3 regions of the Streptomyces gamaensis genome follow, and region 2 is predicted to be linked to each of the others. Evidence: predicted binding sites of a transcription regulator. Region 2 holds the regulator's gene; each other region holds the start of a gene.
What was found. The regulator HrcA, encoded in region 2, represses chaperone genes, less so after heat shock. The targets are predictions, from matches to a motif close to TTNGCACTCNGNNNNNCNGAGTGCNAA.

Region 1 (4,714 bases), on a different contig from region 2:
TCGGCCTGCCCGGCCGGGGCCACGCGAACACGCCCGAGGGCGGCACCCCTTGAAAGGGGTGCCGCCCTCGGTCCGTACTTCCGTACGGGCTGGAACAGCCGATCCTCGAAGCGAGGATCAGAAGTCCATGTCACCGCCGGGCATGCCGCCCGGAGCGGCCGGGGCGGCCTTCTCCGGCTTGTCGGCGATGACGGCCTCGGTGGTCAGGAACAGCGCCGCGATGGAGGCGGCGTTCTGCAGCGCGGAGCGCGTGACCTTGGCCGGGTCGATGATGCCCTCGGCGATCATGTCGACGTAGTCGCCGGTCGCGGCGTTGAGGCCGTGGCCCGGGGTCAGGCCGCGGACCTTCTCCACGATGACGCCGCCCTCAAGGCCGGCGTTGACGGAGATCTGCTTCAGCGGGGCCTCAAGGGCCAGCTTGACGGCGGCGGCACCGGTGGCCTCGTCGCCCTCCAGCTCCAGCTTCTCGAAGACCTGGGAGGCCTGCAGCAGGGCCACGCCACCACCGGCGACGATGCCCTCCTCGACGGCGGCCTTCGCGTTGCGGACGGCGTCCTCGATGCGGTGCTTGCGCTCCTTGAGCTCGACCTCGGTGGCGGCACCGGCCTTGATGACGGCCACGCCGCCGGCCAGCTTGGCCAGGCGCTCCTGCAGCTTCTCGCGGTCGTAGTCGGAGTCGCTGTTCTCGATCTCGGCGCGGATCTGGTTGACGCGGCCCTGGACCTGGTCGCTGTCACCGGCACCGTCGACGATGGTGGTCTCGTCCTTGGTGATGACGACCTTGCGGGCGCGGCCGAGCAGGTCGAGACCGGCGTTCTCCAGCTTGAGGCCGACCTCCTCGGAGATGACCGTGCCACCGGTGAGGATGGCGATGTCACCGAGCATGGCCTTGCGGCGGTCGCCGAAGCCCGGGGCCTTGACGGCGACGGACTTGAAGGTGCCGCGGATCTTGTTGACGACCAGGGTCGACAGGGCCTCGCCCTCGACGTCCTCGGCGATGATCAGCAGCGGCTTGCCCGACTGCATGACCTTCTCCAGCAGCGGGAGCAGGTCCTTGACCGAGGAGACCTTCGAGTTGACGATCAGGATGTAGGGGTCCTCAAGGACCGCCTCCATGCGCTCCATGTCGGTCGCGAAGTACGCCGAGATGTAGCCCTTGTCGAAGCGCATACCCTCGGTGAGCTCCAGCTCCAGACCGAAGGTCTGGGACTCCTCGACGGTGATGACGCCTTCCTTGCCGACCTTGTCCATGGCCTCGGCGATGAGCTCGCCGATCTGGGTGTCGGCGGCCGAGATGGAGGCGGTGGAAGCGATCTGCTCCTTGGTCTCGACCTCCTTGGCCTGCTCCAGCAGCGCACCGGAGACGGCCTCGACGGCCTTCTCGATACCGCGCTTCAGGGCCATCGGGTTGGCACCGGCGGCCACGTTGCGCAGACCCTCACGGACCAGCGCCTGGGCGAGAACGGTCGCGGTCGTCGTGCCGTCACCGGCGACGTCGTCCGTCTTCTTCGCGACCTCCTTGACCAGCTCGGCGCCGATCTTCTCGTACGGGTCCTCCAGCTCGATCTCCTTGGCGATGGACACACCATCGTTGGTGATCGTGGGGGCGCCCCACTTCTTCTCAAGGACGACGTTGCGGCCCTTGGGGCCGAGGGTGACCTTGACGGCGTCGGCGAGCTGGTTCATACCGCGCTCCAGGCCGCGCCGCGCCTCCTCGTCGAACGCGATGATCTTGGCCATGTGAAGTGGTCCTCCCAGGACTGGGGTGAGATTGCCCGGACCGCGCTGGCGCCCGCGACGGATGGCCTGCGGGAAGCGTGCGGTTCCTTGCCCCGCCCGTCCCACGGACCTCACCGACGGTCCCAATCTGTCACTCTCACGCGGAGAGTGCTAACGCCAATGATTAGCACTCGGCACCGGAGAGTGCAAGACCGCGGGGGCGGAGGCGTCGGGCCCCGGACCCCGGAGGGCGGGGCCGCCCGCGCCGAAGGCGCACCTCGCCCGCCAGGGGCACCCCGCACCGGGGCGAACCCCGCCTCTGCCGGAGGCGCATCGCGCCGGGGGGCGAACCGGGACCCTGCCGGAGGCAGACAGCCGAAGAACGCCCGGCGCCCCACACCGGAAGCGCGCCCCCCGAAGGCGAACCGCGCCGGAGGCGCACCACACCCGCACCGGAGGCGAACCGCGCCGGAGGCCCACCGCGCCGGAGCAGGCAACCGAACGAAGCCCGGCACCCCCACCGGAGGTGAACCCGCACCCCGCGCCGGAGGCGCACCACCCCCGCCGGAGGTGAACCACGCCGGAGGCGGACCGCACCGCAGGACGGGGGGCAACCGCAAGAAGCCGGCCCGCGCCGAAGGCGCACCGCACCCCCACCGGAGGGGACCCCGTGCCCCCGCCGAAGGCGAACCGCACCCCGCGCCGGAGGCGCCCCAGCCCCCCGCCGGAGGCGCACTGCGCGAGGGGCCCGCACCGGCACGGTGCGGGCCCCTCGCGGGCCGGTGGTGGTCGATGCGCCGAGATCAGGAGGCGGTGACCTTGACCATGTCCGCCTGCGGCCCCTTCTGGCCCTGCGAGATCTCGAACTCGACTCGCTGACCCTCTTCGAGGGTGCGGTAACCGTCCATCTGGATCGCGCTGTAGTGGACGAATACATCCGCACCACCGTCGACCGCGATGAAGCCGTACCCCTTCTCCGCGTTGAACCACTTGACGGTGCCGTGAGCCATGCCTAACTCCCCTATTACTGGCCCTTGCTCAGGACCGCACTTCGCGGACCCGGGTCAGACCTCACCCCCTGACACTCCCCAGCTCTCGGCATGGGGAATCCACCAGGCAGTGTGCGCCGGAACGCGTCGACCGCGGCTGAATGTATCTGCACGGATGCCGTCTGCAACAGGTCACTCGGACGAGAATTCCTGGCGCGGCCGATTGCCGAAAACCACCGAACTCCGGGGAATACCGGGCAAGTCGGGCCCGGCAGAACGCAACCAACCCGACAATTCGTGCACACACTTCGCGCACAACTTGACGGGTTCTCATATGCGTTCGGCACTGACACCGACGGGGGAACGCCTCAACTGTATCGCGCTCACCACGCCGGAATCATCCCTTCCGCTTTGTGGACGGCGCGATTCCGCGGGAGCCGGGCGACTTTGTGCAAGGGGGCTGCGAAAAGGCCGCTCCAAGCGCGTACTTGAAGCGGCCCCAAGCTCAGCCTCCGGCCACCGCCGGAATGATGGAGATGCCCGAGCCGTCCGGCGTGGCCGCGGCGAGTCCGCCCTCGAAACGTACGTCGTCGTCGTTGACGTACACATTGACGAAGCGGCGCAGCCGGCCCTGCTCGTCGAGGACGCGGGCGGCGATACCGGGGTGGTTCGTCTCCAGGGAGGCGAGGACCTCGCCCAGGGTCTCGCCCTCGGCGGGCACCTCGGCCCGGCCGCCGGTGTAGGTGCGCAGGATGGTGGGGATGCGGACGTTGACGCTCATGGGTTCACCTCGCGGAAGCGGAAGGAAGCGGAAGCGGGAGGACGGGAGAAGGAAGAAAAGAGAGGCTCAGCCGGCCAGGCCCGCCGCGCGGAACGCGTCCAGGGACGGCCGGATCGTGGCCCTGGGCCCGGCGGCGACGGCGTCGAGGGTCTTCAGTCCGTCGCCCGTGTTGAGGACGACGGTGGTCAGGGACGGGTCCAGCACCCCGGCGTCGAGGAGCTTCTTCGTGACGCCGACGGTCACTCCGCCCGCCGTCTCCGCGAAGACGCCCTCCGTCCGCGCGAGCAACTCGATGGCGGCGACGACCTGTTCGTCGGTGACGTCCTCGACGGCGCCGCCGGTGCGGCGGGCGATGTCGAGCACGTACGGGCCGTCGGCGGGGTTGCCGATGGCGAGGGACTTGGCGATGGTGTCCGGCCTGACCGGCCGCACCACGTCGTGGCCGTCCTTGAACGCGCGGGCCACCGGCGAGCAGCCCGTCGCCTGCGCGCCGAAGATCCGGTACGGGCGGTCCTCGACCAGGCCGAGCGCGATCAGCTCCCGCAGCCCCTTGTCGATCTTCGTGAGCTGGGAGCCGGAGGCGACGGGCACGACGATCTGGTCGGGCAGCCGCCAGCCGAGCTGTTCGCAGATCTCGTACGCGAGCGTCTTGGAGCCCTCGCCGTAGTACGGGCGCAGGTTGACGTTGACGAAGCCCCAGCCCTCGCCGAGGGGATCGCCGATCAGCTCGGAGCAGAAGCGGTTGACATCGTCGTAGGTGCCCTCGATGGCGACGAGGTCCCCGCCGTAGACGGCGGCCATGACGACCTTGCCGGCCTCCAGGTCGTGCGGGATGAACACGCACGAGCGCAGGCCCGCGCGGGCGGCCGCCGCGCCGACGGCGCCCGCGAGGTTGCCGGTGGAGGAGCAGGAGAGGGTGGTGAAGCCGAAGGCGCGGGCGGCCTCGACGGCGATGGCGACGACGCGGTCCTTGAAGGAGTGCGTGGGGTTGCCGGAGTCGTCCTTGACGTACAGGCCGCCGGTGACGCCCAGTTCGCGGGCGAGGTTGTCGGCCTTGACGAGCTTGGTGAAGCCGGGCGCGAGGTTCGGGCGGCCGGCGACGTCGGCGGGCACGGGGAGGAGGGGGGCGTAGCGCCAGATGCTGTTCGGCCCGGACTCGATGCGCCGGCGCAGTTCCCCGGGGTCTGCGGCGGGCAGCTCGTAGGCCACTTCGAGCGGCCCGAAG
Region 2 (4,714 bases):
GCTCCGCGTCGTGGCGCCCCTCGACATAGATGCGCCCCGCGCGCGCCACCCGCGCCCGCGCCCCGGGCACGGCGATCGACCCCGACGCGGTCCGGCCCGGCCCCTGCGGGGCGGCGGGCCGCGCGGCGGGCCGGACGAGCGTGACGACCCGCCCCTCCAGCAGGAAGCCCCGCGGCTCCATGGGGAAGACCCGGTGCTTGCCGAAGCGGTCCTCCAGGGTGACCGTCGGCCCCTGTGCCGTCTTCTCGCAGCGGATCACCGCCCCGCAGAAGCCCGTCGAGACCTCCTCGACCACGAGGTCCACCTCCGCCGGCACCTCGGGGGCGGGCTGCTGCCGCTTCCAGGGAGGGGTCAGGTCCGGGCCGTAGTGTCGCTCGCGCATGGGGGCCATTCTCGCCCCGTACGGGATCTTCCTGTCACCCCGTCACGTACGGCCCGTACGCGCCCGCCGCCGCCCGTCACCCCTCCCCGTACCGCGCCGCGAGCACCGCGCGCTGCTCGCGCACGAAGCGGGCGTCGACCACGGCGCCGTGCCCCGGCACGTACAGCGCGTCCTCGCCGCCGAGCGCGAGCAGCCGGTCGAGCGTGGCGGGCCAGCGGGCGGGCAGCGCGTCCGGTCCCGCCTGGGGCTCGCCCGACTCCTCCACCAGGTCCCCGCAGAACAGCACGGCCGGGCCGCCCGTCCCGGTGACCAGGACGGCCAGGTCGTGCGCGGTGTGCCCGGGGCCGACGGCGGCCAGCAGCGCCCGCACCCCGCCGCCCAGGTCCAGCGTCAGCTCCCCGGCGACCTCGTGCCCGGGCCGTACCAGCAGCTCGCACGCCTCGGCCGCCGCCCGCGGGTCCGCCCCGTGCCGTACGGCGTCCGCGCGCAGCTCCTCGCGCCCGCGCGACAGCGCCTCCGCGAGCCCCGCCGCCCCGTACACCCGCACTCCCGCGAACGCCGCCGTCCCCAGCACATGATCGAAATGCGGGTGCGTGAGAGCGATGTGCGTCACGCGGCGGCCGCACAGCTCCTCGGCCTCCCGGCGGATCTCCGCGCCCTCCCGCAGCGACGAGCCGGTGTCCACGACGAGCACGCCCGACGCCCCGGCGGCCACCCCCGCGGTCGCGTCCCAGCCGGGCAGTCTGCGCCGCGCCACCCCTGGCGCGAGACGCTCCCACCGCGCCGCCGCCGGCCCCTCGTGCGCCCCGTCGTGTGCCCCGCCGTCCGCTGTGCTGTGCATACCCGGACGCTACCCGGCGGACGGTCGGCGGGGACCGCTCTTGCCCTGCCCACGGGGCCCGGCCGTACACTGACGGGAGGGATTTGGCACTCGTGACCTCTGAGTGCCAGGGACCGACCCCCGAGAGACGAACGGACTGGAGGTGCGCGCAATGCTGAGCGAACGGAGGCTCGAAGTGTTGCGCGCCATCGTCCAGGACTATGTGGGCACCGAGGAGCCGGTCGGCTCCAAGGCCCTCACCGAGCGGCACCGCCTGGGTGTCTCGCCCGCCACGGTGCGCAACGACATGGCCGCGCTGGAGGAGGAGGGCTTCATCGCCCAGCCCCACACGAGCGCCGGCCGCATCCCGACCGACAAGGGCTACCGGCTCTTCGTCGACCGGCTGGCGGGCATCAAGCCCCTGTCCCCGCCCGAGCGGCGCGCCATCCAGAACTTCCTGGACGGCGCCGTCGACCTCGACGACGTGGTCAGCCGCACCGTGCGGCTGCTCGCCCAGCTGACCCGGCAGGTCGCGGTCGTGCAGTACCCCTCACTGTCCCGGTCGACGGTGCGTCATGTGGAGCTGCTCGCCCTCGCGCCGGCCCGGGTGATGCTCGTCGTGATCACGGACACCGGCCGGGTCGAGCAGCGCATGGTCGACTGCCCGGCGCCGATCGGCGAGACCGCGCTGGCGGACCTGCGGGCGCGGCTCAACAGCCGGGTCGTGGGCCACCGTTTCACCGAGGTGCCGCAGCTCGTGCAGGACCTCCCGGAGGCCTTCGAGCAGGACGACCGAGGAACCGTTTCCACAGTCGTCACGACCCTGCTGGAGACCCTCGTCGAGGAGACCGAGGAGCGGCTGATCATCGGCGGCACCGCCAATCTCACCCGCTTCGGCCACGACTTCCCGCTGACCATCCGGCCCGTGCTGGAGGCGCTGGAGGAGCAGGTCGTCCTGCTTCGGCTGCTGGGCGAGGCCACGGACTCGGGCATGACGGTGCGCATCGGCCATGAGAACGCCCACGAGGGGCTGAACTCCACATCCGTCGTCGCCGTCGGCTACGGTTCGGGCGACGAGGCTGTAGCCAAACTCGGCGTGGTCGGACCGACCCGCATGGACTACCCCGGAACGATGGGAGCGGTACGCGCAGTGGCACGTTACGTCGGACAGATCCTGGCGGAGTCGTAAGTGGCCACGGATTACTACGCGGTCCTGGGCGTCCGGCGCGATGCCTCGCAGGACGAGATCAAGAAGGCGTTCCGCCGGCTCGCCCGGGAGCTGCACCCGGATGTCAATCCGGACCCGAAGACCCAGGAGCGGTTCAAGGAGATCAACGCCGCCTACGAGGTGCTCTCGGACCCGCAGAAGAAGCAGGTCTACGACCTCGGCGGCGACCCCCTGTCCAACTCCGGCGGTGCCGGGGCGGGCGGCTTCGGCGCGGGCTTCGGCAACTTCTCGGACATCATGGACGCGTTCTTCGGGCAGGCGACGCAGCGCGGCCCGCGCTCGCGCACCCGGCGCGGCCAGGACGCCATGATCCGGCTCGAAGTCTCCCTGGACGAGGCCGCGTTCGGCACGACCAAGGAGATCCAGGTCGACACCGCCGTCGTCTGCACCACGTGCAGCGGCGAGGGCGCCGCCCCCGGCACCTCCGCGCAGACCTGTGACATGTGCCGCGGCCGCGGCGAGGTCTCCCAGGTCACCCGCTCCTTCCTCGGCCAGGTCATGACCTCCCGGCCGTGCCCGCAGTGCCAGGGCTTCGGCACGGTCGTGCCGACCCCGTGCCCGGAGTGCGCCGGTGACGGCCGGGTCCGCTCGCGCCGCACCCTCACCGTCAAGATCCCGGCGGGTGTGGACAACGGCACCCGCATCCAGCTCGCGGGCGAGGGCGAGGTCGGCCCGGGCGGCGGTCCGGCGGGCGATCTGTACGTGGAGATCCGCGAGAAGCCGCACCAGGTCTTCCAGCGGCGCGGCGACGATCTGCACTGCACGGTCACCATCCCGATGACGGCGGCGGCGCTCGGCACGAAGGTGCCGCTGGAGACCCTGGACGGCCCCGAGGAGATCGACATCCGTCCGGGCACCCAGTCCGGCCAGTCGATCCCGCTGCACCAGCGCGGTGTCACGCACCTGCGCGGCGGCGGCCGCGGTGATCTCGTCGTGCACGTCGAGGTGATCACCCCGGCCAAGCTCGACGCGCAGCAGGAGGAGCTCCTGCGCCAGCTGGCGAAGCTGCGCGGCGAGGAGCGGCCGATGGGCGAGTTCAAGCCGGGGCAGCAGGGGTTGTTCTCCCGTCTGAAGGATGCGTTCAACGGGCGGTAGCCCCCGCACGGTAAGCCTCAACAGGCGTTACGGCCCCCCAGGGTTCGATTCGGCGCGCGACGTCGCCCATGACACGATGTGGCCATGGCTTACGAATCCAGGGGGGCCGCCGCGCTGACCGGGCTCTTCCGGTGTCCGATCGTGCAGGCCCCCATGGCGGGCGGCGCGTCGGGGCCGGCGCTGGCGGCGGCGGTGTCGGAAGCGGGCGGTCTCGGTTTCCTCGCGGCCGGGTACAAGACGCCGGCGGCGATGTACGAGGAGATCAAGCAGCTGCGGGCGCGCACCTCCCGCCCGTTCGGTGTGAACCTGTTCATGCCGCAGCCCCCGGCGGCCGATCCGGCCGCCGTCGCGGTGTACGCCGAGCAGCTGGCCGCCGAGGCCACGTGGTACGAGACCCCGCTGGGCGATCCCGACCAGGGCTGCGACGACGCCTACGACGCGAAGCTCGCGATCCTGCTGGACGATCCGGTGCCGGTGGTCTCCTTCACCTTCGGCTGCCCCGAGCGCGCGGTCGTCGAGGCGCTTGCCCGTCTGGGGACGGTGACGGTCGTCACGGTGACGTCGGTCGCGGAGGCGCGGGCCGCGCGGGCGGCGGGCGCGGACGCGCTGTGCGTCCAGGGCGTGGAGGCGGGCGGCCACCAGGGCACGCACCACGACGACCCGCAGGCGGACGGTACGGGCGCGGGCCTGGGGCTGCTGCCGCTGCTGACGCAGGTCCGCGCGGAGGTGCCGGGGATGCCGCTGGTCGCGGCGGGCGGGCTGATGCGGGGCGCGCAGATAGCCGCCGTGCTGGCTGTCGGCGCGGTCGCGGCGCAGCTGGGCACGGCGTTCCTGCCCTGCCCGGAGTCGGGCGCGCACCCGCTGCACAAACAGGCGCTGACGGACCCGATGTTCACGGGTACGGAGCTGACGCGCGCGTTCTCCGGGCGTCCGGCGCGCGGGCTGGTGAACCGGTTCATGCGGGAGCACGGCCCGTACGCGCCCGCCGCCTACCCGCAGGTGCACTATCTGACGGCCCCGCTGCGCAGGGCGGCCGCGGCGGCCGGTGACCCGCAGGCGGTCAACCTGTGGGCGGGGCAGGGGCACCGGCTGGCCCGCGAGCTGCCGGCGGGCCGGCTCGTCGAGGTGCTCGCCGCCGAACTCGGCGCCGCGCGGGGCGAAGTGACCCGCGGGACGCCGGCCCCGTAAC
Region 3 (4,714 bases), on a different contig from region 2:
GACTTCACGGAAAGAAGCAGGCCGGAGAACAGGCCGAGGCCCGGCCCCTCGCGGGAGCCGGGCCTCGTACCCGTCGCGTACCGGGATCAGCGGTCTCAGTGCGCGTGGCCGTGGCCGTGCGCGGCCTCCGCCTTCTCCTCTTCCTTCTTCTCGACGACCAGGGTCTCGGTCGTCAGCAGCAGGGAGGCGATGGAGGCGGCGTTCTCCAGGGCGGAGCGGGTGACCTTGACCGGGTCGATGACGCCGGCCTTGACCAGGTCGCCGTACTCGCCGGTCGCGGCGTTGAAGCCCTGGCCCTTGCCGAGCTCGGCGACCTTGGAGGTGATGACGTAGCCCTCGTGGCCGGCGTTCTCGGCGATCCAGCGCAGCGGCTCGACGACGGCGCGGCGGACGACCGCGACACCGGTGGCCTCGTCGCCCTTCTTGTCGAGGTCGCCGTCCAGGACCTTGGCGGCGTGGACGAGCGCGGAGCCACCACCGGAGACGATGCCCTCCTCGACCGCGGCGCGGGTCGCGGAGATGGCGTCCTCCAGACGGTGCTTCTTCTCCTTGAGCTCGACCTCGGTGGCGGCACCCACACGGATGACGCACACGCCGCCGGCCAGCTTCGCGAGGCGCTCCTGGAGCTTCTCGCGGTCCCAGTCGGAGTCGGTGGTCTCGATCTCGGCCTTGATCTGGGCGACCCGGCCGGCGACATCGGCGGAGTTGCCGCCGCCGTCGACGATGGTGGTGTCGTCCTTGGTGACGGTCACGCGGCGGGCGGTGCCCAGCACGTCCAGACCGGCCTGGTCGAGCTTGAGGCCGACCTCCTCGGCGATGACGGTGGCACCGGTGAGGGTGGCCATGTCGCCGAGCATCGCCTTGCGGCGGTCACCGAAGCCGGGGGCCTTGACGGCCACGGCGTTGAAGGTGCCGCGGATCTTGTTGACGACGAGCGTGGAGAGGGCCTCGCCCTCGACGTCCTCGGCGATGATCAGCAGCGGCTTGGAGGCACCGGCCTGGATGACCTTCTCCAGCAGCGGCAGCAGGTCCTGGATGGAGGAGATCTTGCCCTGGTGGATCAGGATGTACGGGTCGTCGAGAACGGCCTCCATACGCTCCTGGTCGGTGACCATGTACGGCGACAGGTAGCCCTTGTCGAAGGCCATGCCCTCGGTGAAGTCCAGCTCCAGACCGAAGGTGTTGGACTCCTCGACGGTGATGACACCGTCCTTGCCGACCTTGTCCATCGCCTCGGCGATGAGCTCGCCGACCTGCTTGTCCTGGGCGGACAGGGCGGCGACAGCGGCGATGTCGGTCTTGGAGTCGATCGGGCGGGAGGTCGCCAGCAGCTCGTCGGAGACGGCCTTGACGGCGGCGTCGATGCCCTTCTTCAGGGCGGCCGGGGAAGCGCCGGCGGCGACGTTGCGCAGACCCTCGCGGACCAGCGCCTGGGCCAGGACGGTCGCGGTGGTGGTGCCGTCACCCGCGATGTCGTTGGTCTTGGTCGCCACCTCCTTGACGAGCTGGGCGCCCAGGTTCTCGTAGGCGTCCTCGATCTCGACCTCGCGGGCGATCGTGACACCGTCGTTGGTGATGGTGGGGGCGCCGAACTTCTTGTCGATGACGACGTTGCGGCCCTTGGGGCCGAGCGTCACCTTGACCGTGTTGGCCAGCGTGTTGACACCGCGCTCCAGGGCGCGACGGGCGTCCTCGTCGAACTTCAGGATCTTCGCCATGAGTTGCTTCAAGTCCTCTCAAAAACGGGACTGCGCCCCGGCGCCCGGTCACAACGCGGGTACCGAGGGCGCAGTCGCCTCACACGGGGTGAATTACTTCTCGATGACCGCGAGGACGTCGCGGGCCGAGAGGACGAGGTACTCGTCGCCGTTGTACTTCACCTCGGTGCCGCCGTACTTGCTGTAGAGCACGACGTCGCCGACCTTGACGTCGAGCGGCAGGCGCTCGCCGTTCTCGAAGCGGCCCGGGCCCACGGCGAGGACAGCGCCCTCCTGGGGCTTCTCCTTCGCGGTGTCCGGGATGACCAGGCCGGACGCGGTGGTCTGCTCGGCGTCGAGCGGCTGGACCACGATGCGGTCCTCAAGCGGCTTGATGGCAACCTTGGAGCTGGCGGTCGTCACGATCCGACCTCCCCCTTCGGAGATCTCACGGGGTTATCTGTCTGAGGTGGCGACCAGGTGGATCCGTCGTCGCGGGTGCCGGACCTGCCCGTCGCTGTGTTTGGCACTCCCGAGTGGAGAGTGCCAACGGAGCCGAGACTATGACGCGGTTAGCACTCGGTCAAGCGGAGTGCCAATCCGGCGTGCGGCGGGCCCGTCGCACGCGGGGCGGCGAGCAAGGATCTTCCCCGCTGTACGCGCCGTAATCCACCGATTCCGCGCGCCGCCCCGCGCACCCGGCCCGCTCAGACGTAGTCGTCGAGGCGCGCCACCGTGAACCCCTGGGCCTGGATGCTGCGCAGCATGTTGATGACCATGCGCGTCATCGTCGTGCCCTTGAGCTCCTTCGGCCCCCGGAAGTGCGCGAGCACGATGTCGCCGGCGTGCAGCTTGTCGCCCCGCGCGTAGCGCATGTCGTTGATCTGCATCGTCGCCTCCCACAGCACCACGGCCCTGACCCCGCAGCCGCCCGCCGCGGCGAGGGTGGCGTTGTTGTAGTTCCCGTAGGGCGGACGGAACAGCGGCGGGCGGGCGCCGTAGCGCTTCGCCAGCCGGTCCTGCTGGCCGCAGATCTCGCGGCGCTGGTCCTCCGGGGACAGCGTGCGCAGGTTGGGGTGCGAGAGGGTGTGGTTCTGCACGGCGTTGCCGAGGGAGCGCAGCTGGTCGAAGTAGCCGTAGCCCGCTCCGGCGCGCGCGATGTCGTCCGTCAGGAACATCGTGAACGGCAGCTTGAGCTCCTTGGCCATCTTCACGAACTCGGGGTCCTTCTCGGCCCCGTCGTCGAAGGTGAGGAAGACGACCTTGTCGTCGGTCCGGACGCTCTTGACGACCGGCGGGACGGTCCCCGGCTTCAGCTCGTCCGTCAGCTTCTTCACCGGCGGCGCGGGCGACGGGGCGAGCGGCTTGTCCAGCCCCCAGCGCCGCCAGGCGTCGTCGGGGACGGGACTGGACGCGGCGGCGCTCGCGGAGGTCTCCACACCGGACGGACTCCCGTCCTTGGGCGGCGCGGGCGTGGACGAGGCACCCTGCGAACAGCCGGAGAGTACTCCCGCGAGCAGCAGGACGGACAGGCCGACGGGCAGGGCCTTGGCGAGTACGGCCCGCAGGCCGGGGGCAGTCGAGCTCACCCCTCCGATTGTGCCGACAGCACGGCCGGAGCGCGTGACGGGGAGGTACGGACGGTACGGGCCGTACGGACCGTACGGGCGCGCCCCGCCGTCCCGCGAGCGGCGAGAATGGACCCGTGCCCGCACCACAGAACGCGCCGACCGCCCCGCCGCTCGCCCCCCTCCTCACCGACGAGGGCCGCCGCCTCCTCGAAGAACTGCGCACGTACGACCCCGCGCACGAGCTGGCCCTCGCCACGCGGCTGCGCCGGGAGCACCCGGCGGAACTGGTCTCCGCCGCGCTGGGGCAGGCGCGGCTGCGGCAGCGGGCGGTGGCGAAGTTCGGGGAGCACGACGCGTACCGCATGTACTTCACCCCCAACGGCGTCGAGCAGGCCACGCGCGCCCCGGTGGCCGCCTACCGCGCCGAGCGCTTCCGCGCGCTGGGCGTACGGCGGGTCGCGGACCTGTGCTGCGGGATCGGCGGTGACGCGATCGCCCTGGCACGCGCCGGGATCGCGGTCCTGGCCGTGGACCGGGACCCGCTGACCTGCGAGGTGGCCCGCGCCAACGCCGACGCCCTGGGCCTGGCCGACCTGATCGAGGTACGCCGCGCGGACGTCACCGAGGTGGACACCACCGGATACGACGCCGTCTTCGTCGACCCGGCCCGCCGGGGCGGCCGCGGCCGCATCTTCGACCCCGAGGCGTACTCGCCCCCGCTGTCCTGGGCGATCACCGCGGCCCGGACGACCCCGCACGCCGCCCTCAAGATCGCTCCCGGTGTCCCGCACGAGGCGGTCCCCGAGGACGCGGAGGCCGAGTGGATCTCGGACGGGGGCGAGGTGAAGGAAGCGGTCCTGTGGTTCGGCACCTCCCCCGGCACGTACCGCGCGACCCTGCTCCCCGGTCCGCGCTCCCTGACGGGCCGGGGCCTGCCCGACCCCGGGGTGCGCCCGGTGGGCCGCTACCTCTACGAGCCGGACGGCGCGGTCATCCGCGCCCACCTGGTCGCCGAGGTCGCGGACGAGCTCGCCGGCGGCCTGATCGACGAGACGATCGCGTACGTGACGGGCGACGAGCTGCGCGCGACGCCGTACGCGTCGGCGTACGAGATCACGGACGTGCTGCCGTTCAACGTCAAGAAACTCAAGGCACTGCTGCGGGAACGCGGGATCGGGGTGGCGGTCATCAAGAAGCGGGGGTCGGCGGTGGAACCGGAGGAACTGCGCAGGAAGCTGCGGCTCGACGGGCCGAACTCCTGCGTGATCGTCCTGACCCGGGTCGCGGGAGCCCCGACGATGCTGCTGGGGCAGCAGGTACGTCCGTAACGACCCTGCCCCGTAAGGGAGTCGGCGCACCCCCTTGGCCAAGTCCCGGTCGCGGTGCATGATCTCCGTGGCACGGTCGAAGCGGTACGGGGGAGTCCGCCGGCTTTCGTACGTGCCA

Region 1: groL (chaperonin GroEL) is a predicted target of HrcA. The motif match lies at 1,904-1,930, and genes of this name have one in related genera.
Region 3: groES (co-chaperone GroES) is a predicted target of HrcA. The motif match lies at 2,270-2,296, and genes of this name have one in related genera.

Annotation. Positions count from the first base shown of each region.
Region 1 is NZ_JBHSPB010000012.1:118,068-122,781, forward strand. It holds gene ACFP1Z_RS20415 (PTS transporter subunit EIIC) at 1-53, shown strand, start outside; gene groL (chaperonin GroEL) at 118-1,740, opposite strand; gene ACFP1Z_RS20425 (cold-shock protein) at 2,523-2,729, opposite strand; gene ACFP1Z_RS20430 (MoaD/ThiS family protein) at 3,214-3,489, opposite strand; gene thrC (threonine synthase) at 3,556-4,714, opposite strand, start outside.
Region 2 is NZ_JBHSPB010000004.1:218,410-223,123, reverse strand. It holds gene ACFP1Z_RS08360 (DUF3097 domain-containing protein) at 1-382, opposite strand, end outside; gene ACFP1Z_RS08355 (MBL fold metallo-hydrolase) at 459-1,223, opposite strand; gene hrcA (heat-inducible transcriptional repressor HrcA) at 1,375-2,391, shown strand; gene dnaJ (molecular chaperone DnaJ) at 2,392-3,525, shown strand; gene ACFP1Z_RS08340 (nitronate monooxygenase) at 3,610-4,713, shown strand.
Region 3 is NZ_JBHSPB010000009.1:103,836-108,549, forward strand. It holds gene groL (chaperonin GroEL) at 96-1,718, opposite strand; gene groES (co-chaperone GroES) at 1,812-2,120, opposite strand; gene ACFP1Z_RS16580 (polysaccharide deacetylase family protein) at 2,405-3,286, opposite strand; gene ACFP1Z_RS16585 (THUMP-like domain-containing protein) at 3,403-4,596, shown strand.